Regions from separate parts of the Paenibacillus sp. Marseille-Q9583 genome, predicted to be linked through region 1. Evidence: riboswitches for the same ligand, from Rfam matches in the RefSeq annotation. Region 1 holds a riboswitch; each other region holds the start of a gene.

What was found. A riboswitch is a leader RNA that binds a small molecule or an ion and turns the genes downstream of it on or off. The one in region 1 is predicted to bind cyclic di-AMP.
Region 2: it holds a riboswitch for cyclic di-AMP, as region 1 does, so the genes downstream of both, ACWNM1_RS05080 (hypothetical protein) here and ACWNM1_RS13805 (alpha/beta fold hydrolase) in region 1, are expected to answer to the same signal.
Region 3: it holds a riboswitch for cyclic di-AMP, as region 1 does, so the genes downstream of both, ACWNM1_RS17445 (ubiquitin-like domain-containing protein) here and ACWNM1_RS13805 (alpha/beta fold hydrolase) in region 1, are expected to answer to the same signal.
Region 4: it holds a riboswitch for cyclic di-AMP, as region 1 does, so the genes downstream of both, ACWNM1_RS23150 (C40 family peptidase) here and ACWNM1_RS13805 (alpha/beta fold hydrolase) in region 1, are expected to answer to the same signal.

What each region holds. Positions count from the first base shown of each region.
Region 1 is NZ_CDRJTB010000025.1:55,714-63,760, forward strand. Features, by position in the region: gene ACWNM1_RS13790 (endo-1,4-beta-xylanase) at 1-783, shown strand, start outside; gene ACWNM1_RS13795 (Nif3-like dinuclear metal center hexameric protein) at 895-1,689, shown strand; gene ACWNM1_RS13800 (hypothetical protein) at 1,775-1,948, shown strand; cyclic di-AMP (ydaO/yuaA leader) riboswitch at 2,170-2,354, shown strand; gene ACWNM1_RS13805 (alpha/beta fold hydrolase) at 2,461-3,270, shown strand; gene selD (selenide, water dikinase SelD) at 3,427-4,485, shown strand; gene mnmH (tRNA 2-selenouridine(34) synthase MnmH) at 4,543-5,580, shown strand; gene ACWNM1_RS13820 (cysteine desulfurase family protein) at 5,632-6,744, shown strand; gene ACWNM1_RS13825 (exosporium glycoprotein BclB-related protein) at 6,848-8,047, opposite strand, start outside.
Region 2 is NZ_CDRJTB010000006.1:110,454-118,500, forward strand. Features, by position in the region: gene ACWNM1_RS05055 (histidine kinase) at 1-314, opposite strand, end outside; gene kdpC (potassium-transporting ATPase subunit KdpC) at 405-1,013, opposite strand; gene kdpB (potassium-transporting ATPase subunit KdpB) at 1,069-3,102, opposite strand; gene kdpA (potassium-transporting ATPase subunit KdpA) at 3,119-4,795, opposite strand; gene kdpF (K(+)-transporting ATPase subunit F) at 4,808-4,885, opposite strand; gene ACWNM1_RS05080 (hypothetical protein) at 5,012-5,428, opposite strand; cyclic di-AMP (ydaO/yuaA leader) riboswitch at 5,618-5,807, opposite strand; cyclic di-AMP (ydaO/yuaA leader) riboswitch at 6,228-6,393, shown strand; gene ACWNM1_RS05085 (hypothetical protein) at 6,539-7,030, shown strand; gene ACWNM1_RS05090 (hypothetical protein) at 7,047-7,556, shown strand; gene ACWNM1_RS05095 (hypothetical protein) at 7,596-8,047, shown strand, end outside.
Region 3 is NZ_CDRJTB010000037.1:7,255-15,301, forward strand. Features, by position in the region: gene yabA (DNA replication initiation control protein YabA) at 1-173, shown strand, start outside; gene ACWNM1_RS17420 (tRNA1(Val) (adenine(37)-N6)-methyltransferase) at 251-1,024, shown strand; gene rsmI (16S rRNA (cytidine(1402)-2'-O)-methyltransferase) at 1,021-1,935, shown strand; gene ACWNM1_RS17430 (AbrB/MazE/SpoVT family DNA-binding domain-containing protein) at 2,259-2,513, opposite strand; gene ACWNM1_RS17435 (HD domain-containing protein) at 2,818-4,101, shown strand; gene ACWNM1_RS17440 (TatD family hydrolase) at 4,213-4,983, shown strand; cyclic di-AMP (ydaO/yuaA leader) riboswitch at 5,181-5,410, shown strand; gene ACWNM1_RS17445 (ubiquitin-like domain-containing protein) at 5,692-6,855, shown strand; gene rnmV (ribonuclease M5) at 7,032-7,583, shown strand; gene rsmA (16S rRNA (adenine(1518)-N(6)/adenine(1519)-N(6))-dimethyltransferase RsmA) at 7,580-8,047, shown strand, end outside.
Region 4 is NZ_CDRJTB010000061.1:19,268-27,314, reverse strand. Features, by position in the region: gene ACWNM1_RS23155 (GNAT family N-acetyltransferase) at 1-216, opposite strand, end outside; gene ACWNM1_RS23150 (C40 family peptidase) at 472-963, opposite strand; cyclic di-AMP (ydaO/yuaA leader) riboswitch at 969-1,110, opposite strand; gene ACWNM1_RS23145 (C40 family peptidase) at 1,470-1,898, opposite strand; cyclic di-AMP (ydaO/yuaA leader) riboswitch at 1,952-2,090, opposite strand; gene ACWNM1_RS23140 (hypothetical protein) at 2,305-3,135, opposite strand; gene ACWNM1_RS23135 (M1 family metallopeptidase) at 3,147-5,153, opposite strand; gene ACWNM1_RS23130 (YwhD family protein) at 5,257-5,763, shown strand; gene ACWNM1_RS23125 (AbrB/MazE/SpoVT family DNA-binding domain-containing protein) at 5,851-6,324, opposite strand; gene ACWNM1_RS23120 (transglycosylase domain-containing protein) at 6,527-8,047, opposite strand, start outside.

The sequences.
Region 1 (8,047 bases):
ATGGCGATGCGCGGACATACCTTGATTTGGCACAACCAGACAACGGACTGGCTGTTTGAGGATAAGGGCGGAGGACCTGTAAGCAAAGAGATTCTGCTTGCACGAGTTAAATCACATATTCAGACCGTTGTAGGACGTTATAAGGAAGAAATTTATGCTTGGGATGTTGTAAACGAGGTAATCGCTGATGAGGGAGAAGAACTTCTTCGCCAGTCGAAGTGGCTCGACATTGTTGGTCCAGACTTTATCGCCAAAGCGTTTGAATTCGCGCATGAAGCCGATCCAAAGGCTTTGTTGTTCTACAATGACTATAACGAATCCCATCCATTAAAGCGTGACAAAATTTATAAACTGGTGAAGTCGCTATTGGAACAAGGCGTGCCGATCCATGGCGTCGGATTGCAAGCACACTGGAATTTATACGATCCTAGTCTGGATGATATTCGTGCAGCGATTGAGAAATATGCCTCGTTAGGACTTCAGCTTCAATTGACTGAGCTGGATGTATCCATGTTCCGTTTCGAGGACAAACGAATGGACTTAAAGACAGTACCTGCTGAGCTGCTCGAACTTCAAGCAGATCGATATGAAGCGATGTTCGCACTGCTGAGAGAATACCGGGACGTGATTAGTTCGGTCACGTTCTGGGGAGCAGCGGATGACTATACCTGGCTGGATGATTTCCCTGTTCGTGGTCGGAAGAACTGGCCGTTCCTATTCGATGAAGGGCATAAGCCGAAGCCAGCTTTCCATCGAATTATCACTTCTGCCACGAAATCATAGAGTGGGCAAGCTGCTCAAATAATGAACTGTGAACCCGTCCTTATATCGATTAAGGGCGGGTTATTTATACGTTGATAGATTAGTAGAGTAGATCTCAAAGGGCGGATTAAAGTGAGCGTGACAATTAGAACGATTCTGGAAGATTTAATAGGAGCTATGGAACAGATAGATGGGACTGTGGATACGCTTAAGCCGGGGAATCCAGAAATGGTGATTACAGGGATGGTTACGGCATTTTGCGCTACGCAATATGTTGTGGAACGAACGGTTGCTATGAACGCCAATTTGTTGATCACACATGAAGGTGTGTATTACAGTCATCATGAGACGAGTGAGTGGTTAGAGGATGACCCTGTATATCTTGCGAAACTGAGTGTAATCGAGCGTTCTGAACTGGCTATTTTTCGTTATCATGATTATTGGCATCGGCATCAACCGGATGGGATCATGGTGGGCTTGCTGCGAGAGCTTGAATGGTCAGCCTATGTGGTTGAGCAGCAATCCACTGCTACAATCCTATCGATTCCAGCTATGACGGTAAGTGAAGCGGCTCAATATATAAAAAGAAAGCTAGGCATCTCCTATGTACGTGCTGCCGGAGACCTATCCCAGAAATGCAGACATGTGGGGATATTAGTAGGTTACAGAGGAGGTGGAACGATGGCTATTCCTCTTTTTAATCAGCACAATCTTGATTTAATTATTGCTGGCGAGGGCCCCGAATGGGAAACTCCAGAATATGTGAGGGATGCTGTCCACCAAGGCAGATCAAAAGCGCTGATTATGTTAGGTCATGCGGAAAGTGAAGCTCCAGGAATGAAATATTTAGCTGAAGTTCTGGCACAGAAATACCCAATGATTCCTACTTACTTTATTGCTGAACAACCGGTCTATCAGCTGGTTTAATTTCGTATAAACCGAAATGAAGAATAAATTTGCATATTATGGAGAAAATGATTGGAAACCAGGTCACTGAGAAAGGAGTGTTTCAATGGAAATTCCTTTGGAGGCTGATGAAGTGTTAAGTCGTATCAAAAAGCTTCAAACCGATGGAAGCTCGATCAGCAAAAAACAAGTGAAGCAAAGCGATCCTGATCTTATGAGAAGTGCGCTGTTCTTTTTTCCGAGCTGGGAACATGCATTGAAAAACGCCGATCTGTTGTAGCCATATGATTGTATAACGAAGCCGAGTGGTTCAGGGATTGATCTCTGATGGCCGCTCGGCTTTTTTTAGATATATTGAGTAAACAAGAGAAAAAGAAAGAGAAAACGAAGTGTATGCTCAATATGAAATGAAAAGCATGGCTTTCAACATTATTTTGCCCACGGCTCAACTTTACAAGAAACCTTACACGGAGTATGATTCATCACATAACTGACAATTACATAAGAAGTCCGCTTAATTTCCGTTAAGGAAAGCGGGGGAACCAACAACTGGGAACCAGTGTAACAATCGGTACTAGTTATGGGGTGAATCCTGTTCCAGGTGCATAAATGCATCCATGCAGGTAGGGCAACTCTCACTGCCCGAATCCGACAGCTAACCTCGTAAGCGTATGGAGAGAGGATGAATGGCGTATTTGATGATGAATAGCCACAGAGAATCCCTCTGTGGTTTTTTGCTGCGTTAAAAAGCAGATATAGTTGTAGAACCTATCTATGAAAGAGGTGTTAACTTTGCCTATTGCTAAACTGAATGGAACTTCGCTCTATTACGAAATCAATGGAACAGGGACTCCGGTTGTGTTTATCCATGGACATGGATTAACACATAGTATGTTCAAGCCACAATTGGAGTATTTTTCTGATAAATATAAAGTGATTCTGTGTGATTTACGGGGGAATGGCAAATCAGGTGAATTACTGCAGGCCCCAAACGAGATTATTGAAACTCAATGTCTAGATATAATTATGCTATTGAATGATTTGGGTATTCGTGAGGCTGTTTTTGTTGGGAGTGCCTATGGGGGGCTCGTCGTACAACATATTGCGAAGCAATATCCAGAGCGAGTAAAAGCGATTGTTGTCGCGGATAGCTTTTGTAGAAGTCAGGCGTCAACGATAATCGGTAAAATCCAGCTTATGGCTGCTTATTGCAGTTGGTTAATGTATTACGCTCCAAGTGAGCTTGTACTGCCTTCGATTCGTATGATGTACCGGGAACGCTGGAATCTGGCTTATAACGAGATTAGAAGAGGACTTCTCGATAAACGTCCACGGGAATTGTATCGGCAAAGGCTGGCTACGAGCCATGTGGATTACACTAGATGCTTAAAGTCTTTTAAGCGTCCCGCCTTATGTATTGTAGGTGACTTTAGTGAATTTGGAGTTAATTGTATGAAGGATATGGTATCTCAGCTGCCACATGCTCAGTTAGTGATCATTCCTAACGCATTAGATCCTAGTAATTTGTGTCAGCCGGAGAAATTTAATGCTATACTTCAGCGGTTTTTGGAGAAACAGCAGGAAACTCAGCAGATTAGTTGATCTTAGTGGTAAGTGAGAAATGAGGGGCGTCCCATAGCCGGGGAGTATGTACTGGCTACGGGGCGTTCTTCTGTATGTCTGTATTTTGTACAATGCTGTCTACTGATGTAAGATTAAAGATATTCGATATTAACTATCTAAAGGAGCTGAGTCATGATGTCTCAAGCCGAAACCATAAAATTGACCTCATTATCTTCAAAAGGGGGCTGCGGCTGCAAAATCGGTCCCGCCGATCTCATGCAGGTTATTCGCAGTCTACCACCAACCGTTCCTAATCCGGATCTACTTGTAGGTCTAGACACCAGTGATGACGCTGGGGTATATCGATTAAGTGATGATCTAGCGTTAGTGCAAACTGTTGATTTTTTCACGCCGATCGTGGATGACCCGTATTCCTTTGGGCAAATTGCAGCAGCTAATGCGTTAAGTGATATTTATGCTATGGGCGGCAAGCCGCTTACAGTGCTTAATATTGTGGCCTTCCCTATTTCTGTTTTGGACAAAAGCATTCTCGGTGACATTTTGCGCGGTGCAGCAGATAAAGTGCAGGAAGCAGGAGCAACGCTTGTGGGCGGACATTCCATCGACGATAAAGAGCCTAAATTTGGATTGGCCGTTACGGGCCTTGTGCATCCGGACAAAGTAAGAACGAATGCAGGTGCGCAGGTAGGAGACAAGCTGATTTTGACTAAACCTATCGGAGTGGGCATCTTAACGACTTCTATTAAAAAGGATCAGCTATCCCCAGAAGAAACTACACGCCTTACGACAGTCATGTCTACATTGAATAAAAAAGCGGCTGAAATCATGGAGCCCTATGATGTACATGCTTGTACAGATGTTACCGGATTCGGGTTGCTTGGACATGCCTCGGAAATGGCAAAAGGGAGCAATCACGGACTGATTATTCGTCAAGGCGATGTACCGATGCTGCCACGAGTAAGAGAGCTCGCGGAGCAGGGCTTTGTTCCAGGCGGCACTAAGAATAACTTTGCCCATTTGGAGGGCAGTATTCTATATCCGGAAGAGATGGACCAATTAAGCCGCTATATTCTGTGTGATGCTGTGACTTCCGGTGGATTGCTGATCTCTGTTGCTCCAGAACAAAGTGAGGATTTGCTAAAAGAGTTAGTAGATGCAGGTGTGGAAGCAGCATTGATCGGAGAGGTAACGGAAGAACATCCGGGTCAGATTGCAGTTATAGCTGCGCAATAACGCTGGAGTTCAGCTTAGAGGCGACCTAAGAAGTTAGCCACCAGAGGAGAGAGCGCATTGTTTCAGGATATTACACTGGAAGAACTAAGAGTGTTAAAGAATAAGAAGCAGATCACCGTTATCGACGTTCGATCTCCTTCTGAATATAAAGACTCGACATTGCCAGAGAGTTTGAATATTCCTTTTTTTGACGATGAGGAACGAGCTGAAGTAGGTACATTGTATAAACAGATAAGTGTGCAGGCTGCGAAAGAACGCGGTTTGGAGATTGCTGCGGCGAAGCTACCTTCCTTTGTCAAAGAATTTGCTGCGATTCAAGGGGACAAGGCTGTATTCTGCTGGAGGGGAGGTATGCGCAGCCGTACAACTGCGACCGTACTTTCTTTAATGGATATTCACGCTTACCGATTGATTGGCGGCTATAAAGCTTACCGTAAATGGGTACTGGATGAACTGGAGTCCTATGAATTTAAGGCGAAGCCTTATGTCATTCATGGAAATACGGGTACAGGTAAAACAAACCTGCTGCACCGCCTGAAGACACAGAGCTATCCTGTTCTGGATTTGGAAGGAATGGCAGGTCACCGCGGTTCTATCTTTGGCGAGATCGGACTTCATGCAAACAATCAAAAAACGTTCGATAGTCTTCTTATGGAGGAATTAATTAAGCTTGGGGATGCTCCTTATGTACTGTTTGAAGCGGAGAGCAAAAAGATTGGGAAGGTCGTAATGCCCCCATTCATGGCCGAGCAGAAAGAGATCGGAACACAGATTTGGATTGAGATGCCACTACAAGCCAGAGTGCAGCAAATCCTTGAGGACTATAAACCAGAAGTGTACAAGGATCAGTGTATTTCAGCTTTTCGAAGTATCAAATCGCGAATTCATATCCCCATTGCGGCGGAAATCGAGCGGTGCTTGCAAGCTGATATGTTCGGAGAGGCTGTTGCGCTGCTGTTAGAATACTACTATGATCCTAAATACGATTATACGTCTACTCAGTATGAAGGCATTGAGAGAGTTACCTTTAAGGTGAACAATTTGGATGAAGCTGAGGCTGCGGTGATCTCTTTTTTAAGTAATCAGAAGGTATAAGCTTTATGTATCGTAAAGTATGAGGGGTTTAGAGGAGGCTCGGCTTAACAAATGATCTATTTAGACTATAACGCTACAACACCTGTAGATAAGGAAGTAGCAGAGGTTATGATTCCTTATCTTTATGGTCATTTTGGCAATCCTTCAAGCAGTCATTCTTTGGGACATGAAGCTAAAGTCGGAATCGAGCGAGCAAGAACACAGGTGGCTAATTTCCTGAATTGTACGCCGGGTGAGGTGCTTTTTACAAGCGGGGGCAGCGAGTCGAATAATACCGTCATCAAGGGCGTCGCCCAAACGTATCGACATAAAGGCAATCACATTATTGTGTCTGCTGTGGAGCATCCTGCGGTAATAAAACCGTGTCAGTATCTGGAGCAGTTGGGTTACACGATTACTTATGTACCTGTTGACGCGTATGGAATGGTGCAGGTAAATGATGTGAAAAATCAGCTTACAGACCAAACTATACTAGTCTCCATTATGCACTCTAACAACGAAACGGGCACGATTCAGCCAATCAAAGAAATAGCCGAGGTCTGCCATGAACGGGGTGTCCTTATACATACCGATGCTTCGCAGTCCGCTGGAAAAGTAGAGCTTGATGTGGCTGAGTTAGGGGTGGATTTTCTAACGCTGGCAGGCCATAAATTATATGCGCCAAAAGGGATTGGAGCATTGTACATCCGAGAGGGCATTCACATCGAACCATTAATTCACGGAGCGGGTCATGAGCAGGGGAGACGTGCCGGAACGGAAAACACCCCTTATATTATTGGATTAGGAAAAGCCTGTGAGCTTGCTTCGGACTCTGCATCCAGAGAGCGTGTGAAAGAAGTAGCGGATTATTTCTACGATAGATTGCAGGAGGCATTTGGCGACAGAATTCACCTGAATGGTCATAGGCATAAGCGATTGCCCAACACGCTTAACGTTAGTTTTCTTGGAGCGGTGGGTCACGAAGTGATTGCTTCGCTGGAAGATGTGGCTGCCTCAACAGGTTCAGCGTGTCATTCTGGAGAAACATTGATTTCACCTGTTCTAAAGGCAATGAATGTCTCTGCAAGTATTGGGCAGGGAGCGGTTCGTTTTAGTGTGGGACGGTATACGACTAAAGCGGAGATCGATGAGGTTATGGGTAAGCTAAAGAACAGCGGCTTCTGAACCCGAAAGATTAGAAAGCTAATGCATTGCATCATTAATTTTCAACAAAAGCATCTGTCACTCCTTTAGTGGGGAAGGCAGATGCTTTTGTTTGTGTTAGTGATTACACAATAGTAAAACCTGCACTTGCATAACCAGTGACTGTATTTACAAGGGTAAGACCTGTAGCAGTGGCTGAGAATACCATAAGAAGACGTGTCTGCGGTGTTACAGCAAAATTGATACCATTCGTAATTCCGCTGACAAAAGTTCCTAAATTAATAGTACCAGTGATAGATGGAAGTGGTACTATTGCGCCTGGAATAGGAGTAAATGTATTATTTGGTGTGGCCGATTGGTACAATTGCGCTGTTACATTTATCGTAGTACCAAGAAGCGATAAAGCAATAGTATTACTGAAGTAAGCAGCAATAGATGTAATCACTCCTGAACGAGGAACCGACATGGCAAAGTTGATAAGAGGTCCAAGAACAGTACCTGTCAAATCAATATTTCCACCAACAAGAGAAATGCCAGTAGCTGAATTTCCGAAGCCTATGAGGCTTGTTGTTCCAACCAAACCACCTAAAACCGTGGTCATAATAATAGGTCCTCCAGATGCTAGTGGAATGATTGCGCCCTCACCGGTTGCCCCAGTAACTCCAGTAACTCCGGTAACCCCCGTAGCTCCAGCAAGCCCGGCAGTACCCGTAGCCCCCGTCGGTCCAGCAAGCCCGGCAGTACCCGTAGCCCCCGTCGGTCCAGCAAGCCCGGCAGTACCCGTAGCCCCCGTCGGTCCAGCAAGCCCGGCAGTACCCGTAGCCCCCGTCGGTCCAGCAAGCCCGGCGGTACCCGTAGCGCCTGTCGGCCCAGCAAGCCCAGCAGCACCCGTAGCCCCCGTCGGTCCAGCAAGCCCGGCGGTACCTGTAGCGCCTGTCGGTCCAGCAAGCCCGGCGGTACCCGTAGCGCCTGTCGGCCCAGCAAGCCCAGCAGCACCCGTAGCGCCTGTCGGTCCAGCAAGCCCGGCAGTACCCGTAGCGCCTGTCGGCCCAGTTGCCCCTGCTCCAGGACCTGGAGGTCCCTGTATACCTTGCGCACCAGTCGCACCAGTCGCGCCTGTCCCACCAACACCATATTCCCCTTGAGGTCCTTGCGCTCCTTGAGGTCCTTGAGGTCCTTGAGGTCCTTGAGGTCCCTGAGGCCCTTGAGGTCCTTGCGCCCCAGTCGCGCCTGTCGCTCCACCAGCAATTAGCAAATAATCTGACGAACTACCTGGTGTTCCTTTGGGTCCGGCAACAGTAGCTATATAAGTGCTGCCATTATA
Region 2 (8,047 bases), on a different contig from region 1:
ACAACTTCTGGATTACGTGCCACAATAGCTTCTACATCAAGATCCTTCTTCTCTATATCTTTCTGAAACCAATGAATACTTGGTATGCGTTCCAAATCGCCCAGCTGATCCTTAGTTTCTGGACTCTGATTCGTCGAAACCGCACAGATCACAACATCGATTCCCTGCGCTTTTAGCGCCTGGCCCTCACGCAGCATCTGATACGTTTTGCCCGACCCACTGACCGGACCGATATAGATCTTCAGACGTCCCCGATGCAGCTCATAGATAGAGAGCAGCAGCTCCTCCGGCGTCTTCCTCCGGTATGTTCCCATCAAGACCACTCCTTATTAACCCCGATCATGCACTAGAAAGCAAGATATCCCTGCCCGATTCTAGTAATCTGGCAGGGACATTTACTATATTTATTTGTTCGATAGTTTCAGTAGATCCATGTTCAGCTTCAACACATTGACCCGTTCTTCACCAAACAACCCTAAGTCACGACCCTCGATATGCTTATTTACAAGCTCTTCCAGCTGCGACGCAGGAATACCAGTTAAATTGCTAATCCGAGGAATCTGCACCATAGCTGAAGCTGGTGTGATATGCGGATCAAGCCCCGAACCCGAGTTGGTGACCAAATCAACTGGCAATTTGTTCACGGGCACATCCGGATTATCGAGCTTCCACTGCGTAATGAAATCCTTTGTCCGCTGCAGCATATCCGGATTGGATGGAGCGTAGTTATTGGAACCTGAAGCTTCTGCTTTATACTCAATACTAGACACACGACCATGAAATAAAGCTGGATTGGTAAAGTTCTGCCCGATGAGTTCCGAGCCTACAACTACTCCAGCATCATTCTTAAGCAAGCTGCCGTTCGCCTGCGACGGCATTAGAACCTGGGCAAGCGCTGTAGTTGTCAGAGGATAGATCACTCCGCAGAGAACAATAAATATTAGACTTAGTCGTACAATAATGAAGAAATAAGCACCTTTCGATGATGATAACTGCTCTTCAGTGTCCTCCATGGCGTTTCCGTTATTCACGATGCTCTCACCCTTTCAATGATTAGTCAACACGTCGTTAAATCCATACACTTACGATCATATCAATGAGCTTGATGCCAGCAAATGGAACAACCACTCCGCCTAGCCCATAGATAAATATATTGCGTCCAAGCAGCTTCGTAGAGCTCATAGCTTTATACGATACACCCTTCATAGCCAGTGGGATGAGCAGGGGAATAATAATCGCATTAAATATTAAGGCGGATATTATAGCCGAGCTTGGCGAGCCTAGTCCCATTACATTCAGGGCTTCCATTTCAGGAATGGCGAGCATGAACATCGCCGGAATAATGGCGAAATACTTCGCGATATCATTCGCGATACTAAAGGTTGTTAACGCACCCCGCGTCATCAGCAGCTGTTTACCAATCGCCACGACCTCAATAATCTTCGAAGGGTCAGAGTCCAAATCGACCATATTTGCTGCTTCCTTAGCAGCTGTAGTACCGCTATTCATGGCTAAGCCCACATCAGCTTGTGCAAGGGCAGGGGCATCATTTGTACCATCCCCGGTCATGGCAACCAGCTTACCCTCGTTCTGTTCGCGGCGAATGACTGCTATTTTATCCTCAGGTGTACTTTCAGCGATGAAATCATCTACACCGGCTTCACGGGCAATCGTAGCTGCGGTGAGCGGATTGTCACCCGTACACATGATGGTCTTGATCCCCATTTTCCGCAGCTCATCAAACCGCTCTTTCATGCCTGGCTTAACGGTATCCTTCAAGTAAATAAGTCCATAGATCCGATTGTCTACTGCAACCGCTAATGGGGTCCCCCCCATCCGGGCGATAGCATCAGAATTACTGTCGAGGTTCGCGGGAATGACTCCGCCTTTCGACTGTACCCATTTCTTCACGGAGTCTACCGCACCTTTGCGTACGCAGCGTCCATCTTGCAGGTCAATACCACTCATCCGAGTTTCGGCCTTAAACTCTACGAATTCGCCACCTTCAGCAAGCTTGCTGTCATAGCTGCGTTCCAGCTTTTTGGCCAGCTCAATTACAGAACGTCCCTCAGGCGTCTCATCCTTTAGGGAACTGATGGCCGCCCATGCCGTAAGCTCCGCTTCGGATTCATTTCCGACAGGTACAAATTCACTAGCCATCCGGTTCCCAAAGGTAATCGTACCGGTCTTATCTAGGATCATCGTATTAATATCACCAGCAGCCTCAACGGCCTTACCCGACATCGCGAGTACATTAAACTGGGTCACCCGGTCCATACCCGCTATTCCGATTGCGGATAGTAGTCCCCCGATAGTTGTCGGGATCAGACAGACCAACAAGGCGATCATAACCGGAATATCAAGATCAACGCCTAGATAAGTTGCAATCGGCCGCAAGGTCACTACTACAATTAGGAAAATCAGCGTCAGACTGATCAAAAGCGTATTAAGTGCGATTTCATTCGGTGTCTTCTGACGTTTCGCCCCTTCCACAAGGGAGATCATTCGATCTAGAAACGACTCACCAGGATCACTTGTAATTCTGACTTTAATCTCATCACTGACGACCCGTGTACCGCCTGTAACGGAGCCAAAGTCCCCACCAGCCTCCTTGATTACAGGTGCAGATTCACCTGTAATCGCTGATTCATCTACGGAAGCCAGCCCTTCAATCACTTCACCGTCACCAGGAATGAGTTCTCCCTGACTGACGATGACGATATCCCCTTTACGCAGTTCGGAGGAGGAGACTGTCTTCACCGTCCCTCCAACCAGTTTGTTGGCAGTGATATCTTGTTTCGTTTTCTTAAGCGAATCAGCTTGGGCTTTACCGCGGCCTTCCGCCAGTGCTTCAGCGAAGTTCGCAAACAGCACTGTAAATAGCAGAATGAACAACACTGTGATATTGAATCCTATCGATTGCTCAGCATTAAAATATCCAGGAGCCAGCACCATGAGGAGTACAATGATCGTACCGACCTCTACCACGAACATGACTGGATTTTTGATTAGCGTTACTGGGTTAAGCTTTATAAAGCTATCCTTTACAGCGCTTAGGAGTATGGGTCCCGTCAGCAGCTTTTTTCTTTTTACAGTACTCATCTTATTCTCCCTCTTCCTACCGTAAGGTTAGATATTCTGCAATGGGGCCGAGTACAATGACCGGCAGGAATGTCAGCGCACCGATAATCACTACTGTACCGATCAGAATTCCCGTAAACAGTCCATTGTCTGTGCGGAATGTGCCAATTGTCTCAGAAACCGGCTTCTTCTGAAGCAGAGAACCTGCTACCGCCAGCATTGCGATAATAGAAACATAACGACCTAGCAGCATGACAATCCCGGTTGTGACATTCCAAAAAGTTGTATTGTCTGCAAGACCTTCAAATCCTGAGCCATTGTTCGCGGCAGAAGAGACATATTCATATAACACTTGGCTGAGTCCATGGAATCCAGTATTCGTAATCGCCCCTTGCCCCAAATCGGTCAGGAACGCAGCTGCAGTTGGCACAAGAATAATGAACGGATGCACAAGGATCGCAATGGCAATCAGCTTCATCTCCTTGGCCTCTATCTTCCGTCCGAGGAACTCCGGTGTCCTGCCGACCATCAAACCGCACAGGAAGACACCCAGAATCGCGTACATCAGCATATTAATCAGTCCGACACCTTTACCACCGAAGACATTGTTGAGCATCATCAATGCTAGAGGCGTAATGCCTCCCAGCGGTGTCAGCGTATCATGCATATTGTTAACACTACCTGTCGTAGCTGCGGTTGTTACTGAAGTAAACAAGGAAGACTGCGGTATGCCGAAACGCACCTCTTTACCTTCCATGCTTCCTTGTGAAGATTCGATTCCTAGTGCATTGATCGCCGGATTACCTTTTGATTCAGCATAGAAGTTTAGGCTTAATAGCAGAACAAACAAGGTCATCATTGCGGTAAAAATTACCCAGCCCTGACGTTTGTTCTTGGCAAACAATCCGTACATATAAGGGAGCGAAGCTGGCAGCATCCACATAGAGAGAATCTCCAGAACGTTCGTAAGTGGATTAGGGTTCTCAAAAGGATGGGATGAATTGGCCCCGAAGAAGCCGCCACCATTCGTGCCCAGATGTTTGATCGATTCCAAAGAAGCTACTGGACCGATAGCAATTTGTTGTGTTTGGCCCTCTAATGTAGTGACTTCAAGTGATGGCTTGAGCGTTTGTGGCACATGCAGTCCTACCAGCACCAATGAAACTAACAAAGCTAGCGGAATGAACACACGAATATGTGCTTTGACGAAATCCTCGAAGAAGTTCCCGACTGATTTCCGTCCCGTGATTCCTCTGACAAAGGCAACTGCAACAGAAAATCCGCTCGCTGCAGATGTGAACATCATCATCGTGATGACAGCCATTTGTGAAAAATACGAAAGCCCCGTCTCCCCGCTATAATGCTGCAGGTTCGTATTGGTCATAAAGCTGATCACTGTATTGAATGAAAGCGTCTGTTCCATATCCGTAATTCCATTTGGGTTTAACGGCAATCCCCGCTGCAATCTAAGAACAATGTAACTGAAAGTGACCAATACGATATTTGTTAACACAAAGCTGAGCGCATACTTCTTCCAAGACATTCCGTCCCGTTTTTTCAGGCCGATCAGCTTATAAATTCCTTTTTCCATACCTCCAAACCATCGATCCGTACGGTTCGGTTCATTAGAAAATACATAATATAAATACGTGCCCATCGGCTTAACCAGCAAGATAAGAATTACGATTACAGCAACTATTTGCAAAATGCCCATGAATGCCCCTCCTTAAAATTTCTCCGGATGAATCAATGCGTAAACCAGATATACAAACAACAGTAGGGTAACAGCGATTACTAGAATCACAACTTATCCCTCCCTGTATCCTCAACTACACCTGCGCACCAGCGCATAAATCCATAAAACAACCCGTAAATTACAGCTAACGAAGCCACCATATACAGATCCATCATATCTACCGCACTCCTTCTTTTATCCTTGATGAGGTGATTTATCGATTAGAAAATCAGCATCACCACTATGAGAATAGATTACATAACTTGCACCAAGTCTTTTATAGACCAATCTAGGATTTATTGAGCTTGTGATTACAAAAATCGGCTGTGTAGTCCAGGTGCGGCACATCTGAATGTAGCGGCAGCATAACGTAAAGCTGCTCTCGAACAGATATACCCGTCCTACCGGGAACGGTGGGCGAAACCAAGTATTCTGATGGCGGGTATCAACTAGAACGACTTGTTCAATCCCCATCTCTTCGAGTAGGGCCTTCTCAGGCAAGTTGTTGGTCAATCCGGCCATCTTAATGCCTCTGAATTTTAGAAGCTTAATAAAATGTTCGCCTGCCTTCGTTGGCGCACATACCAGTACATATTCATTCTGATCTGTCATCTCTTATTCTCCTCAAATGCTTTGCTTGTAAGATCAGAGCTTGATCACCCTGATCTTGAAAGAAAGCTACCGCTAATGATGAATATAACGACCTCTTCGTGAGGTTTTCCATAAATGCTTTGCTTAAAAAAGCACAGCAAAAAGCCACAAAGGATTCTCCTCTGTGGCTCGCTAGCGGTCACATTGCACTCATCCTCTCTCCATACGCTTACGAGGTTAGCTGTCGGATTCGGGCGGTGAGAGTCGCCCTACCTGTATAGATGCGAGCTCACTCACATCTTCTACAGGATTCACCCCATAACCGGCTTCCGACTCTCACATCGTCTGCCGATTGTTGGTTCCCCCGCTTTCCTTATCGGAAATTAAGCGGATCAAATATTCGATTGTTGTTGAAACAGGAGTAATCATACCCTTATGCAGGAAGTATTGTAAAACCTGATTGATGCCAAAATAATGCAAATTAAAAACTATTTTCGCATTGGATAGCGCTTACTTGATATCCAATCTCTCTATATCTCTTGTTTACTCGAGTTTCAATCCATTAGCGAAAAACGCTCATACCATGTGATTTTATTCACCACGATTAGTGAAATGACCAAAAATCGCCTTTATAAGAAAGGAAACAAGAAAGCGAGATTAAGCGAGGAAGAAGCCCGATAACACGCAATAAATACCTATTTGGTTCCCTTTTTCGTCGTAGTCGGCAGGATTTGGTTTAAATTGCGCTCAAAAGAACACTTTCTGTTTTTACAGAAACACCTTGAAAAGAGTATGATTCGGGTTGAATCTATTTCACGAAATACATTCAACGCTGAGTTCCTGCAATTGCAGGGAACGGGGGAACCATCAGGTCATATGGCCTACTTGGGGTGAATCCGAAGGAGACTGTTCAAGTCTCACATAGGTAGGGCGACTCTCACCGTCCGAATCCGACAGCTAACCTCGTAAGCGTAAAGAGAGAGACCCTTGATCCGCCACGCTTTGGCACAGGTGTGTGTATACCTGTATTCCAAAACCGCAGCAGAGGTCCTCCTCTTGCTGCGGTTTTTGCGTTACCTGATTCTTTAACTGAATCTATAGGGTGATAGCATGCTGGACGGGGTGAAAGGAATGAAACATTATTATTGGGGAACTCAGCAAGGGCTACTTGAGCCGATAAGTCTAAACTATGTTTGCTTTGGAGCGTTATGGTTCGAAGAGGATCATCATAGAACAATTGTCGGCTACGCATTTGGTCAGAACCAGATTGACACATTGCGCCATTTCAGCAGCTCTTCTACTTGTGAACGCTGTATGGACCGAAAGATTATATACGAAATATATAAAAATATCCGCGAAAAGCAGCAGCTGCAGGATTGGGCAGCACACCAACGTTTTCCGTGGCTCACCGCCTTTAAAGAACCTTGGAAAGATGTTGCAGTCGGTTGGTACGTAATGAGATCCCGCAGCACCTTCCCCTTACATTTATCCGTTATACGCAAACAGAAATTCCGACTATGGCTGGAGCATGCCGCAGTCTGTGAGAATGAAGCTGAAATGCTCGCCTGTATAGAGAAGGCCAACATCACTCACCATGTTGATCTTAAGCTTTTGGAAACCTAAGGAGGAGAAACCTGTCATGGACCAGCGAAGACTATCTCGCATAGAAGTATTCGTCTTTGATTCACCTGAGCCTATTCACTATGGAATGGAGGCCGGTCAAGGTAGCCGTTATGGCATCCTGAAGCTTACCTGTAAAGGAGGTTGTAGCTGGGGAGCGTGTCTTATCTCTGCTAATACCAAAACCTTCGACCTTATTAAATGGAGTTCTTTTCTCAGAATGATTTATCATTGCCGACTTGAGGAAGCGATAGATAAAGTACGTTCCCATGGTTCAGAGTGGGATCAGACTCAGTTTGAGCTAGTGCAAGGTGCTTTACAGGATTTAAAAGCCAAGCTGCAGGGTAAATCCTTGTCAGGTCACATTGAGCAAGGTCGTCTGTACAGAGCTGTCGCTGGTGGGAGAGATTCCAGAGGAGGGCGGCTATATTATAAACCATCCAGTGTTGCGCTTCAAAAACATAGTTATCCAGAACCTGATACCGCCGAGCTTATCAACAAATCCATTTCTTACTTTTCTATATTATAGGTTCATCCCATAACCCATTCTGAAAGGATCGTGTTTATCATGCCTGACCCCTTACCTGCCGGATCACCCCGTAGAACTATATTTGCAGAGTGTGTTCAAAAGTGTACGAATGATATCTATACGCTCAGTTTCATGTTGTTACAACAATCAGCAGAAGCCGAGAAGGTTACTATCCGTACTTTTAAAGAGCTTCATAAAATATTCCGACAAAAAAGCTTCGACAGCCAGCTATTCTCTATCGAAGCTTACCGCTCTTGTATCCGACAATGCGCCGATTATTACGCACGCCGTTCTCTCCTGTCTTCCAAGGCATTGCCTTGGGAAGAGCAGCTTGTAAAAACGATGTGGTATGGCCTAAAGCTATCTTTACCTCAAATAAGCATCATCCTGCAAAAGAGTGTTCCTGTGCTAAAAGCGCAGCTTAGGCGTGTGCGGGAGCAACTGACTGCTCAAGAGGGTTTGCTGCCTAGTGGTAATCTATCCGTTGTCTA
Region 3 (8,047 bases), on a different contig from region 1:
CGGAGGCGGAAGCTCTTTTAGCTGCCGGAGAGGGAACAGAAGAGGTTGTCGGGGAAGGTTATGACAACTTGGCCCGGCTTTACCATGAAGGCTTTCACATCTGTAATGTTTATTTTGGACATTTACGCACGGAAGGTGATTGTCTGTTCTGTCTTTCTTTTCTTAATAAATGAGGATATCCAGCCGTAGGAGATTGATCCTACGGTTTTTTTTGAATTTTAGCTCAACAAAACATTTAGGAGATTACTACATGACAAATTCTTTTAACGATATATCTGTTCCTTTGTTACCGACGGAGCGGGTTGATGATTTATTAACGCATGACTTGCGAATTATTCAAAGTGACGAAGTATTTAGCTTTTCTATGGATGCTGTACTGCTTGCCCGTTTCGCCAGCGTTCCGCCTCGTGGGAGAGTCCTGGATCTTTGTACTGGGAATGGTGTAATTCCTATTTTGATGACGACCCGAACTAAAGCTTCTATAGAAGGGATTGAAATTCAGCCCCGTTTAGCGGATATGGCTCGGCGTAGCGTGGCTCTAAATGGGCTACAGGATCAGGTTGTGATCCATGAAGGTGATTTACGTGAGTTATATAAAGTAGCAGGACATGGCGTATATGATGCAATAACAGTCAATCCTCCTTATATGCCGCTTAACGGCAGTGACCTCAAGCTGAACACTCATCAGGCTATGGCTCGTCATGAAATCGGGTGTACGCTGGAGGAGGTCATTCAAGCCTGTGTGAGACTGGTTCGCACCGGTGGAAAGGTAAGTATGGTTCACAAGCCACAACGATTGGTCGATATTATTAGTCTTATGAGAAAATATAGGCTCGAGCCTAAGATTATTCGCTTTGTACATCCACGTGCGCATCTGGAAGCTAATATGGTATTAATTGAAGCGATACGTGATGGTAAGCCGGAGGTTCGTTTACATCCACCACTCATTGTATATAATGAGGACAATCAATACTGTCCAGAAATTATGGACATCTACTATGGTGCTAAAGAGGGTAAATCATGACGATATCATGCCAAAGCAGTTTTCAGAACAATAACAATACACATAAGCAGGAATCAACCGGTTCACTCTTTTTGGTGGCAACACCCATCGGTAATTTAGAGGATATGACTTATCGTGCGGTCCGCACATTGCAGGAATGCGATATTATTGCAGCTGAGGATACAAGACAAACTCGGAAATTGTTGAGCCATTTTGAAATTACACCCTCTATGCTGTTCAGTTATCATGAGCATAACAAGGCTGCCAGTGGACCTGAACTTATCCGTTATATAATAGAAGGAAAAAATTTGGCACTTGTCAGCGATGCCGGTTTACCAGCCATTTCCGACCCTGGTGCAGACCTTGTTGCCCTTGCCATAAGTCACGGTATACCAGTAATTCCTATACCCGGAGCTAACGCAGCTTTGTCAGCATTAATTGCCTCTGGTTTGCCTACGACTACTTTCACTTTTATCGGCTTCTTACCTCGAGAACGTAAAGATATCCGTGCAGTATTAAGTCCACTTCGTTCGGCGCAAGGGACTATACTGTTCTACGAATCTCCACATCGCGTGGTGAAGACACTGGCTCATCTCCATGAAGCATTTGGCAATCGGCGAATTGTGCTTGCTCGTGAACTGACGAAGAGATATGAGGAGTTTCTTCGTGGAACGATCGAGGAATGTATGGATTGGCTCGCTGAGCATCCACCGCTTGGTGAGTATGTTATCGTCGTTGAAGGCGAGAGCAAGGAAGATGCTGAAATGGCGGAATCGGCTTGGTGGCGCCAGTTAAGTATTGAAGAACATGTTGCTCATTACGAAGCAGCAGATATGCCGCGTAAAGAAGCTATGAAAAAAGCAGCCTCTGATCGTGGTGTGTCAAAGCGGGATATTTATAACGCACTTCTGGATAAAGCGGAGCAGCAGTAAGTGTTATTGACGGATTCTAATTCTAAGAGGTTAACAAGGTACGAAGGTTATTACGAAGCTGACGAGATTCTAGCCTGAAGGTGGTTCCCAAAAGGAAGCCCAATATAGACCAGATCACGGTGAAAACTCGGTTCACTTCGTGCTCTCACCGCATTACCCATCATTATTAGGTGTCATGGGGGAGTAAATCCTTGTAGACACCTTTTGGGTAGGAAACATTGGTGATTGCAGAAAAAAAATACCTCCCGCGGTCACGGGAGGTCAAGGAGATATGAAAAGGTTAGAATTAACAATTTGATTAGTTCTATTATATACTATTTATTTTAGTTTGTCACAGGGGTAGGGATAGTAGAAATGCATTCATGACAAACTATTTTTCCTTTGAAGTAAGTTACGTTCTCAGCGTTGCCGCAGAAAATGCAGGCAGGCTCATATTTCTTAAGCATAATGCGCTCACCATCAACGTAAATTTCAAGTGCGTCTTTTTCACCAATGCCAAGAGTACGGCGCAATTCAATGGGAATAACTACCCGTCCAAGTTCGTCTACTTTTCTTACAATTCCTGTTGATTTCATCATAACAATCGTTACTCCTCTCAATGTTCCAAAAACGTCATTATTCGACATTGTTCACTGTTTTATGATATTTATAATACCAACGATTCCCAAAACAGTCAACCTTTTTTCATCTGTTGAATAAGTGCTTTTTCACGAAAACTTTGAATTCCCTATAACAATCACGAATTCTAAAAAAAGCGAAAAAATAAACTTTGTCGATTTACCAAGACTAAAAACGTCACCATTCGACAAAGTACGACATAATTACTTATTATATACTTATATTGGTTAAAATCATATTAAATTTAATAAAGGAGTTGATCTCATGAAGCAGCCGCTCACAGAAGAAAAGGTTTTCAAAGATCCGGTTCACAATTATATCCACGTGCAGGATACTATTATTTGGCGACTAATAAATACAAAGGAATTTCAGCGTTTACGCCGTATTCGCCAGCTGGGTACCTCGTATCTTACTTTTCATGGCGCAGAGCATAGTCGGTTTTCTCATTCCCTAGGGGTGTACGAAATTACACGTAGAATTATTTCGCAATTTGAACGAAGCGGGTATAAAGATTGGATTCCTGAAGAAAGTCTGCTCACCTTGTGTGCGGCCTTGCTGCATGATCTGGGACATGGTCCATTTTCCCATTCTATAGAAGAAGCTTTTGAAATGAATCATGAGGATTGGACTTGTCGAATTATTCTGGAGGACACAGAGATTACTGAGATCTTGCGTGATGTGGAGGAGGATTTTCCTCGTAAAGTAGCCTCTGTAATCGCTAAAACTTATGAGCATGAAATTGTTGTAAATCTCGTTTCCAGTCCGCTAGATGCTGATCGCATGGATTATTTGCTGCGTGATGCGTACTATACGGGTGTAAACTATGGGACGATCGACATTGATCGGATTTTAAGAATGCTGCGTCCTTATAATGGTCGAGTTGTTGTAAAAGAATCGGGAATGCATGCCATTGAAGATTATTTAATGTCGCGTTATCAAATGTACTGGCAAGTTTATTTTCATCCGGTGACACGTAGCTCAGAGATTATTTTGCGACAAATTTTCCGTAGAGCCAAGGAGCTTTTCCAAGCGGGGTACAATTTTAGTTTCATGATTAATCCGCTGGAGGATTTATTCCGTGGTGAGGTGACAGTGAAGCAATATTTAATGCTAGATGAAGCACTGGTACAGACGGCTTTTATGCAATGGACGCTTGAGAAAGATGAGCTACTAAGCGACTTGTGTACCCGTTTTATTCATCGTAAACTGTATAAATATGTTGAGGTGGAGAATCTCGATACAGATATGATTACTGAAATTCGCAGCAGTTTTGAGGCAGCGGGACTTCACCCAGAATATGATTTAGAGATTGATTTTCCAACAGATCTACCCTATGATGTGTTCCGTCCGGGAGAAGCTTTTGACAATAAACAAATTCTGCTGCTTGATCGGCATGATCATCTGCGGGAAATTTCAGAGGTGTCGGATATTGTGCGTTCTATTAGCGGCATTCACCGTGGCAGATATCATCTTTATTTTCCTCAGGATAAGTTGAGAAATGCGCTTACGCGATTGCCTGCTTCTATTGCAGAGATTTTTGCAAAATAATACAAGAAAATATGGGATTTTTGACAAGAAGAGTAGAAATATAAGATATAACGGATAGCGTGAAACTTATATTGTCATACATTTAAAAAAGAACAAGGAGTGAGGGTTAAAATGTTTCTGTTTGACACACATACGCATCTGGATGCACCTCAATTCGACGAGGATCGGGAAGAAGTTATCGCTCGTGCTGTAGAAGCAGGAGTTAGCAAGATGATTAATATCGGATTTAATCGGGAGACGATTCCCTCAACGATGAAGCTGGCGGAATCTTATGATTATATTTATGCGGCAGTGGGTTGGCATCCTCAGGATGCGATTGATATGAAAGAAGGAGATCTCGAGTGGATCGCTTCTCTATGCAGTCATAAAAAAGTAGTGGCTATTGGTGAAATCGGACTGGATTATTACTGGGATACTTCCCCCAAGGATGTGCAACATGAAGTTTTTCGCAAGCAAATTGGACTAGCCCGTGAACTAAATATGCCGATTTGTATTCATGATCGTGATGCCCATGAGGATGTTGTACGGATTTTACGGGAGGAAAAAGCAAATGAGGTTGGAGGCGTGATGCACTCGTTCTCAGGAAGCTGGGAAACAGCTAAAATGTGCTTGAATCTTGGTTTTCATTTATCCTTTGGAGGACCCATTACGTTCAAAAATGCAAGAGTGCCAAAAGAAGTGCTTGCGCAGACCCCACTAGACCGATTATTGATCGAAACCGATGCTCCATATTTGACTCCACACCCCTTCCGCGGGAAGCGAAATGAGAGCGCTCATGTGAAGCTTGTAGCAGAGGCAGCAGCTGAAATTAAAGGGTTGACATGGGAAGAATTGGCTAAAATAACGTATGCGAACGCACTGGAACGATTTGGGATTGAGTGAAAACGGGAGCAAAACAGGCGAAAAATAGAGAACGGCCGATATATTAAACTTTTTTAATATAAAAACGGCTGAATATTACAATATTTTAACCATATTTTTGCGTAAACGTGGTTGAATCGTCCTTTACAACATGCATCAAAACAGGATATCATCTTTTCAGTGATGTGAGCTGTGTTATAGTGACAGCCATTGATTCATGGATCGTCTCGCTGAGTCTCCGTATGGAGAACGGGGGAACCAATATTGACCTGCCGCATGCCTGTATTTTAAATACGGTTTAGACGTGCCGTAGGACAGTATTTGATTTCTTCACGTGGTCTTTGGGGTGAATTTAAGGGCAACCGCCATGAGCGGGTGACCTGAAATAGGGCGTCTCTCTTTCGTCCGAACCCGACAGCTAACCCCGTAAGCGCAAGTAAGAGAGGCAACCTCGTGCACAAGCATTCTCTATTCTGATATTGGAGAAGCCACGAAAGAGTCCTCAGTTGAACTCTTTTTAGGCTTTTTTATTTTTGAATAAATAGAATGTTGCCCACATACTGTTATATAACAGGGGTGGGAGTAGCTGTGCCGAGCAGGCGATCCATGAGCAGGAGACGCTAAGTTATTACGTGCGTGTCCTGTGACAATCTCAAATAGTTTCGTCAAAGGAATTCAGTCCTCATGATATACAATTGACGACGGGGCTATGTAAGGAGGATGGAGAGAATGGGCGTATTCCAACCAGAAGTATCCCATGATTCGCAGTCATCCAGCAGGTCTTTCGCATTACGGTGGGAGCAAGTGAATACTCGCGTACTTTTACTTGCAGGCGTGATTTCAGTCGCTATCGCGCTACTTATTCTGCTGTACGTACACGGTCAAAGCAACAAACAATTATTTTTAGTAATAGACGGGCAAACACAGACGCTTGAAACGCGGGAAGCGCTTCTTGGTGATGTGTTGGAGAAAGAGCAAATTTCGCTGCAGCCGCATGATGAACTATCTTTAGGACTGAGTGATGAAATAAAAGACGGTGACCGTGTCGTTATCAATCGTGCGCAGAAAATTAGTCTTACTGCGGATGGAGCAACAAAAACGTTATATACCACCGAAGACACAATTGGTAAAGCAATTGAGAAAATGGGCATTACCCTAGAAGGTCATGATAAGATTTTCCCTTCGTTAGACACCACCATTTCTGCAAACATGGAGGTTAAGATTGTTCGCATCAACAAACAGACCGTACAGCGAACAACTAACTTACCCTTCAGAGTCATCAAGACAGCAGACCCCTCCCTTACTGTGGGAACAGTTAGAGTGGCACAGGCAGGCAAACCAGGCGTCATGATTCAGCATATTGAAAAGATCTACCAAGACGGAGAACTGGCCTCTATGCGCATGATTGGTAAGGAAGTACAAACGGTAACGAAAGATAAGATTATTGCCGTTGGTACCAAAGCACTTCCTAAGCCGGCTGTAGCTAAGACTACAACAACTTCCAAATCAAACACCACTTCAAAAACGGCTAAGGTTAGCGCCAAGACTAATAACGTCACTAGCAAGGCTGGCGTAGACTTTGAGTACAAGAAGATGATTAAGAACGTCTCCATGACAGCTTATTCATCAGAAGAGCCAGGTATTGGTACCAAAACTGCCTCCGGAACACGCGTAACGGAAGGTCGTACAATTGCGGTAGACCCGAATGTAATCCCTATTGGCTGGTGGGTATATATCGAGGGGCTTGGATTCCGCCGAGCAGAAGATACTGGCGGTGCCATTAAAGGCAATAAAGTAGATGTCTATTACGATTCACTGAGCCATGTCCGTAATTTCGGTCGTAAATCACGTACCATTTATGTGATTGGACCTGTGAAGCCGGAGTTAAACTAGGCTGAAGCTTTTGCAAATTATTCTTCGATAAGCTATAGTGATGATAACCGTTAAGGAACGCCAGATGATCATTTCGTTGATCGCAGAGCAACCGCTCATCACTTATACATTCTTTAACCAAAAGAAGAGGAGCGAAACCTCTTCTTTTTTGCTTTTTTTGGAAGGAGTCAAGAGAAATGATTAAGGAATTAATTGTCGTTGAAGGTAAGAGTGATACCGTCGCTGTTAAACGCGCTGTAGAAGCAGATACGATCGAAACAGGGGGATCGGCTGTAGACCGGACCGTAATTGCGAAGATCGCGCTTGCTATGGAGCGCAGAGGAGTGATTATCCTTACTGACCCGGATCACGCGGGTGAACGAATTCGTAAGATTGTGTCCGCAAAGGTGCCGGGCTGCAAGCATGCCTTCATTCCGGAGAAGGACGCAACCCGCAAGGGAGATATCGGTGTGGAGAACGCTTCTCCAGAGGCGATTCGTCATGCGCTGCGGAATGTACATACCTCTTTTGAAGGTGCACCTGCTTTAATCGGACTTGATGATCTAATGGCCGCTGGAATGCTTGTACACCCTCGGGCAGCTGAAAGACGTATGGCACTTGGTAATTTGCTTGGAATTGGATATTGTAATGGCAAGCAGCTGTACAAGCGGCTGGCGATGTTTGGAATTACGCGGGAGGAATTTGCCGGAGCTCTCGCCCAAATTGATCAGGGGGGCATTACTTCATGAGTGGTAGAGAGGAAATTTCGACTCCAAAACGGACGAAAGAAATTATTCAACGTTATGGATTCAAGTTCAAGAAGAGCTTAGGACAGAATTTTTTGATTGATCAAAATATATTGGACAAGATTGTAGACGCTGCTGGGCTAGATAGCCAATCAGGGGCATTGGAAATCGGTCCTGGGATTGGTGCCTTGACGGAGCGTTTGGCGCTAACCGCTGGTGCGGTGACCGCTGTGGAGATCGACCGTAGGCTGATTCCTATTTTAAGGGACGTACTTTCCCCTTATCCGCATGTTAAGGTTCGTAATGATGATGTTCTGAATGTAAATCTGCAGGAGCTGTTCAAAGAAGATTTTGCATCCGTGAACAAGGTAAGCGTAGTTGCCAATCTGCCGTATTATGTAACTACTCCGATTCTGATGAAGCTGCTCGAAGAGAAGCTTCCGCTTGATAACATCGTTGTAATGATT
Region 4 (8,047 bases), on a different contig from region 1:
CGCGAATCCACACAACATCCCTTGCCCATTTAATATGGAGACATATTGCTCATTCCGTAGCTGCGGGTCACCGAACTCGATTCCAAGAGCCTGCATTTGCTCCCACGGCATCCAGCCGTAAATATTATAAGGGGCAGTGTAATCCCAGTTGCAAATCTCTTCCGCGTGACTGGTCTCCATAGGCGCTACATGAAAAGTAACAGGGGGATTTATCATAAGGTCAAGAACCTCCTTTCACGGGGCGACTTAAAATGTCTTGTATTTCTAGCTTAAAATACTTATGGTCCTTATAAGGAGATCGAAGGCGTTTATGCTTGTAACTAATTATATACAAAAAGAGGCATGGTCGACTCAGAAATTTATGAAGATTATTGTTTTACAAATTCTGAGAGGGGTAAATACTAAATAAGACAAAAAACAAGCTCTTCCCCAAGAATCAACATCTTGGAAAAGAGCCTATGTACGATTTACTTATTGAACATCATCATTATCTTCTGTCTCAGAAGCAACAGAATGATAAGCATCCGTGCTCATAATTCGTTTAGCACCGATGTAGCGTTTCACGTAGTAGCTATCACTCAGGGAGCTAATCGTTACACCGCGTGAGGAAGATGCGTGTGCAAACTTGCCTTCACCGACATAAATACCGACATGGGAGACACCCTTACCACTTGTATTGAAGAATACAAGATCTCCAGATCTTAAATCATCTTGGGAGATAGCAGTACCCATTTGATACTGGGAACCTGATTGGTGTGGTAGGTTTATACCAATTTTATCAAATACATACATTGTAAATCCGGAGCAATCAAATCCATTTGTGGAGATGCCGCCGGATACGTACTTAGTTCCGATGGTCTTGTCGATCACTTTATCCATTTTGGAATCCGCGAAAGCGCTTCCTGCTCCGATGGTGAAAATAATGGAAAAGCTAAGTACTGCTGCTGCTAGCTTCTTCTTCAAAAGTTTATACCCCTTCCGGATGCCTACGAGGTTAGCTTAAGGGTTCGGTTGAAGGTCCCCTATGACCCCTCTAAAAATGGAGGTCAATTCACCCAAAGTTGGTTCCCCCGTTTTCCTAATAGTTAGGAAACTCGGCTGATACTGTTGATTAGGAATAGCTTGTAATCAATACATGACAAAACCTTTGTAAATAACAACTTAATGATTACAAAAATGTTACTAAAATCTTACTGCAGTTATTGTAACAAACAGAGTGCCGCTTGGCAATCGTTTTTAACATAATCATGCAGAAAATTTCGTTTTTTTAAAGACAAAATGCATATGTAAGCGATAATATTAAACTAATTTTTATATTTATTGAAATTTTTATCAAATAAAAGTGTTTAAAGTCCGTTCTGGAGGTGTAAAGAATATAATAAGGCAAAATAAAACCTGGATTCGATTAAGTTAATAATCAAACCCAGGTCTATATAATGTAATTGTGAGGTTATAGTTGTGGGGAAGTATTAATCGTAGGCTATAGCTTGATATGAGGAAGTACTCATTACTCTTTTAGCACCAACGTAGCGATTGGCCCAGTAGGACTGGCTAAGTGAAGTGATGGTCACGCCATATGAAGATGATGATTGTGCGAATTTTCCGTTTCCAACATAAATGCCGACATGGGATACGCCGTTGCCTAATGTGTTAAAGAAAACTAGGTCACCTGAACGTAATTTACTTTTGGCTACAGGAGTTCCGACATTATATTGAGCTTTTGAAGTACGGGGCAAAGAAAGACCCACCTTCTTGAATACATACGTAGTAAATCCAGAACAGTCAAACCCGGCAGTGCTAGTGCCTCCGGTTTTATAGGCAACTCCAATTGTCTTTGAAATAACACTGTCCATCTTAGAATCTGCAAAGGCACTTCCTCCACCAATAGAGAACGCCATCACAAGTCCTAGCGCCGCAGCGACGCATGCTTTTCTTAAATTCTTCAAAAAAATTGTACCCCTTCCAATGCCTGTGAGGTTAGCTTAAGGATTCGGTAGAAGGTTCCCCTATGATCACTGCAAAGCGAGATCAATTCACCCAAAATATGGTTCCCCCACTTCCCGGTGCAAGGAATTCGGCGTTTTATGCACCAGATAGTGACTTATCGACATGACTACGACAAATACATGAAGTTATGTAGAAATCGTTTCAAATGATTACAAACTTGTTACCAATGGAACAGGACTTATTGTAACAAAGTCTTTACGATTTTGCAAATCCTCATAATTTGTCTATAACGCGAAAGAGTCCCAGCTCCTGATTCAGGAACCGGGACTCTTATATTATGTTCTGTAATGCTTCAAATTATTGTGGAAATGCTTTACTGTGCCATAGATGATACTGAGCTGAAATTCCCCACATTTTGAAGAGTGTTGAGGGCAGTGATGAAAGTTGACGAATAAGAAGTGCTGGTAGGCCAGGACAGAAGATACCCGTTAGTCCGCACACTAGCAAAAGGATCAGGCCTGCTGCACCAAGTATGATTGAAATTCCTATTGCCGGAATCAGCGACTTCAAGCAAATGAATAAGGAGGAGAACATCCCCGTGCCGCTGGTATAACCAAACTGCATATATAGAAGGAACAGGCGCACGATAAAGATGTATATAAGCCATGCCAATACGTATGGAACTAGATGAAGTAACAAAGAGTAGTTCAGAAAGGAGGACAAGAATAGCCCGTACATTTTTGGAGCAAGCCAGTATAACGGAAGTAGAGCCAGCACCCATTCGATTAGACTGAAGATAAACACTGGAAATCCATAAAGCTTCATACCGGGAAAAAAGAACAGGCCCCGCTCTCCTTTTCGCTCCTGATGGAGTTCATGCAGTAATCCTGCCCTTATGAAGGGGGAGAGTAGCAGTCGTAAGACAACAAGCCCTAGGAACATCCATAACCAAGTACGTATCGCAGGATCTGTGTTTAAGCTGAACTGCCCTTCGACATAATAGAGTAGTCTGCCCATTCCGCTGCCACCAGCGTCTTTATCTGGATAGCGCAGTAGAATTGGAACGATAGCAGACCGGATGAAGCCGTACATAAAGTAGCCCCAGAGCAGTCGGTAGATGAAGAGCAGAATCAGAATATAAAATTGCTCCTTCATGCTTTGCCAGCCGCGGGTTATCGATGTTCTCACAATCATTCACCTCACCAGACAAGAGTTCCGAGCACAGTTTCAACTAGTTTAGTTACACTTAATGTCCAGCGGGAGAGCGTTTTGGGCTCTATTTCCGCCAGTCTGAAGTTGTTCAGATGTTTGCTTTCTAAAAGAACGGTATGCTCAGGATCAATCTCAGCAGAGAGGAGAAGCTTATCGCTTAACAATTGGAATGTAGTCTCTGCCCCTTCACCGCTCCAGACCTGCTCTGTCGCAGAGCCATCGTCGAATGTGAATCTAATGGGAACGTCAACATAATGGCTCCCTTTGTTTGTAATCTTTACAATGGATTCATAGCTCTGAGCATCGCTGTTGCCATTCTTTTTGATCGTAATCGTATCTACTGAGAAATCAGGAGCACCACCACCATAAATATAATCTTCGAAATAAGGCTGCCATGATTTTTTGGTTATCTTCTCAACGACTTTTTGAAAATCAGACGTAGTGGGGTGCTGGAAACGGAATTTACGTGCGTAAGTGGACATGATGCTGTTCATTGCCTTAGTGCCAACTTGCCGTTCAATATCCTTAAGTACTAGCTTTCCGCGAATATACACATTCCGGCTATAGGATTCTGTCCCGGCATATCTCCATGTCTCTAAATTTAGCGGCTCTGATTTGGTCACCAAGCTGGACTGAAGAGGGAGATTCGTTTTGATGCCATATTCTTGCTCCATGAGTCTGTCTTCAGCATAAGAAGTGAAGCTTTCGTCTAGCCAAGCCTCTTCGAATTCATTGCTGGCTACCATGCCGTAAAAGTATTGATGGCCAATTTCATGAACGACGGTTCTTTCAAGTGAGGTGTCAGGAGAAGAGTCTGTGGCTCCAAACGCTGTAATGAGTGTTGGATACTCCATTCCTCCAGCCCCATTCCCCTCCTTAGGCGGAACGATAATAGACAGAGTCGAGTAGGGATAAGGACCATACCATTTGCTGAAGTAGGTCAGAGCTGCCTTAGCGGCCTGAAGGTATCGTTCCTTTAAGTCTTTGTGTAATGGATCGAGATACACCTTAATCCGTACACCAGGCACTTCTGGCGTAGAGAAGGCTTCTTCGGCTACTGTAAAATCAGGGGATGCCGCCCACGCAAAGTCATGGACATCGTCAGCGTAGAATTGATATATTTTTTGATCTTGCTTTAGCTTGGCATTCTTCACAGGAAATCCGGTCGCAGCTACCGTGTAGTCGGAAGGAACCGCAATCGTTACATTAAAGATTCCAAAATCGCTGTAAAATTCAGAGGTGCCGTGGTACTGATGCAAATCCCAGCCTTCCTCCTTAACCCCACGTGTGCCCATAGGCTCGTATACACTAAGTTTAGGGAACCATTGCCCAGCCATCACGAAATTTCCTGATGCGCCCATACGGGCAAATATTTTGGGGAGCTGGACCTCGTACTGGAGTTTAAGCGTGACACTTTCTCCGCCATTAACCGGCTGTGGGAGATGAACCTTTAGGAGTGTCTTATCGTTGACGTTACCATCATCGGGTTGTACAAATTGCACTCTTTGCATTAGTGATGTTCCTTCTGATGTGCGCAAATCGGTTAAAGTCATACTTCCGAAGCCGTTCTCTGGCATGGTGTCACCTCTGAGCGTTCCTCCGGACTCCTTCATAAAGGTAGTATCTGGTGAAGAAAAGGCATTTGGATACATATGAAAATATAGATCACTTACCGGTTTTACACCGGGGTGTGTCCAGGTTACCGTCTCAGAAGCGATTAAGGTTTCTGTATCAGGAACAAGCTGAACATTGATGTGATACTCGACAACTCGTTGACTTAATGCCTCTTCTGCTGGAACGGGGGCGCTATCAGGCAGTGTCTGCTGTGGTGCAGCTGCAGGAGCTGTGCCGCTTGAGGACTTGGCCTCTTTTAAAACAAAGCTAGTAACAGAAGATGTAGAGTTATCCCCCGAATAGACCCATATGCCTCCTAATAGCACGAGGGTGGCCAGGGTCGCAAAGATGATGATGTACCTTAATGACAGTGACTTCATAGTGTGATTCCTCCCGTGACAAGCATCTACGGGATGTATATGTTTGCAATCGCCGCATTATTAGCTAAAATTAAATTATTCGTAAGAGGAAGGGTGTGCACTCGTGGACAACATACAACCGGAGGGCAAGAAACAGATTGCCTTAAATATTGTGAATGCAAAAAGTAAACATAAAGGCTTTGGGGCAGGCTCTATAGAGCTCAATAACGTATCACCTGTCATTATTGATGGCGGGGAAGCAGTCATTGATATCGGTGCCATGCATGCCAAGAGTAAGGTTGAAAAGGGTATTAAATTCTCCATGAACCGTGAAGATGTACCTAATGGTAGACAGGTTTGGGTGGTATGGGTAGCAGTGGATCGTACACAGGATAGTCAATTCTATGGTGGAATAACGGCCTGCGAAATGTGGATCGATACGGAAGCGCGTCGCGGATGGAAAATTCTCGCCGAGCATGTCAATAAGTTGGATGCTGCTCTAAAACGAAAAATCGATGTGGAAGGGCTTGGCGCAGTTGAAAAAGCTGCCCTCAAATCCCTCTTGATCTCTCATAATGAGGCATGGTGGACTGCGTCCTCCGATGAGCTTAAGGCTGCACTGACCGAGTAGGTCAAGATTACCTGATACAGAAAAAAGGCTTCGACATCCTGAAATAGGAGAGTCGAAGCCTTTTTGAATTGAACACAATGAATTAGTTCACGATTTGCCTGCCGTACTAAGCTTGCGTTTGAGTTGACTTACTCTGGCTTGACTGATCCCAAGAATTTCAGCAAGCTCTTTCTGATTGGCATATGGATGTTCTTCTATGGCCTGTTCCAGGCGTTGACACATATCCTCTGTCTTCGTCTTCCGGATCGTGCTGCTGTGCTCTGACACTTCGCCTGCAAAATCTTGGCGCGTCTCAGGCACTTGAGACATGCGTTCAGGGTCGGCAATTTCTTTTAGACAGCTACTGCAAATAAATTGCTCTTTATAGTAGGTGACATGGTCGTGGCTTCTGCAAAACGTACATTCTGTCGAGGTGTACTTCCTGAGTATGATGGTGTTATCGTTTAATATAAAAAATTCGATAGGATCACCAATGTCGATATTACGAGTCATACGGATTTCTGCGGGAACCACAATTCTCCCAAGACTGTCTAAACTCCGGATCATGCCTGTATCCTTCATCCCATGTCCCTCATTTACATCTTTATATTTTGGTTGCTACTAACTATTATAGCAGTAATTGTGAGTTAAGAGAATGGGGTGAATATAATTAATGAAGCGGTTACATCCTTTGTGGGAGAGGTGAAAATTGAGTTTGGCCATCCTATGAATTCTACAATAAATAAGTAATAAAAAAGAAAAACCTCTTCAATTAATGAAGAGGTTAATTCAACCACCAGCGTTTAATATTGTTCCACAGGGAACGACTTTCTTCAGCAGGATCTACTTTGCTTTGTACATCATCGACAGCGGGAGCTTTGCCATGCTGATCACAGTATTCGGTGGGCTCAGTTCCACTAATGAAAGTCTCCAGTTCTTTTTCGGGACAGGCTGCTGTAGCTAGCTTACCGGATTGCGGATTGATGTATACACTGACTACGCCATCTGGAATGGGAAAAATCTTAGGCGGGATATTTTCCAACGCTTTTTCAGTAAACTCCGCGAAAATTGGAGCTGCCCGTCGACCATCGGTAGTTGTGATGTCGCGCCCCTTGTCATATCCAACCCAAACTGCAGTGGATAGCTCGGGGGTGAAGCCTACCATCCAGCCGTCTGTATCCGTAGTTCCAGTCTTGCCAGCTACCGGACGTTTGATTATAGAAGCTACGCGATTTCCTGTCCCCCCAGTCTCAAATACCCCCTCCATTAAACGGGTCAACACATAGGCGGCAGAAGGCTCTACAATGGCTTCACCTTTTGGCTGTGGTGCTTCATACAGCACCATACCATTAGAATCCGTTATTTTTAGAATGGCTGTGGTGGGCATTTTCTGACCACTGTTTCCAATAACAGCAAATGCCGCAGCCATTTCTAGCGGACTGATCGGTGAGGTACCGAGTGCCAGTGACGGCACGCTTTGAAGCGGACTATCAATGCCCATCTTGCCTGCCATCTCGCTCACCTTATCCGCGCCGATTTTCATGATCGTATTCACAGCATAGATATTGTCGGATGCTGCAATGGCTTGTCGCATATTGATTTCGCCCAGATACTTATCCCCGAAGTTCCGAGGCTGGTAGGTTTTGCGATTGTTATCATAATGGAACATCGTTGGCTGGCTTTTGAAAACGGAAAGACCAGTCATCTCTTTAGAAGAGAGTGCTGCTAAATACATGATCGGCTTAAAGGACGAGCCAGGCTGACGTGTGGTGGCTAGAGCATGGTTGTATTGGTTGGTACGATAATTTTTTCCGCCGACCATAGCTTTAATGTAGCCAGTGCGAGGATCGATGGAAACAAGAGCGGTCTCCAGATCACTCTTTTGATCCATCTCTTTGTCGACTGCTTGTTCTGCGGCATGCTGTATGTCAGGGTCAAGGGTAGTGTAAACATTTAGTCCCCCTTGTTCCAGCTCATCACTGCTGATGTGAAGAGATTCTGTGGCCAGATTGCGGATATAATCTCTGAAATAAGGTGCAACCACAGTGGTATCCTTCTGGCCTTGTGGTTTTAAGTTCAAGTCCTCCTGAACAGCCTGTCCTGCTTCTTCTTGTGTGATTTCTCCTAAATTGGTCATGACAGTTAAAATGATTTTTTGCCGTTTTTTAGCGTTGTCTAAATGATTGTACGGCGAATAATAGGTGGGTCCTTTTGGAATCCCAGCTAGCATGGTACTCTCTGCCAAGTCTAAGTCTGCTGCAGATTTACCAAAATACATTTGAGAGGCTGCTTCAATGCCATAGGC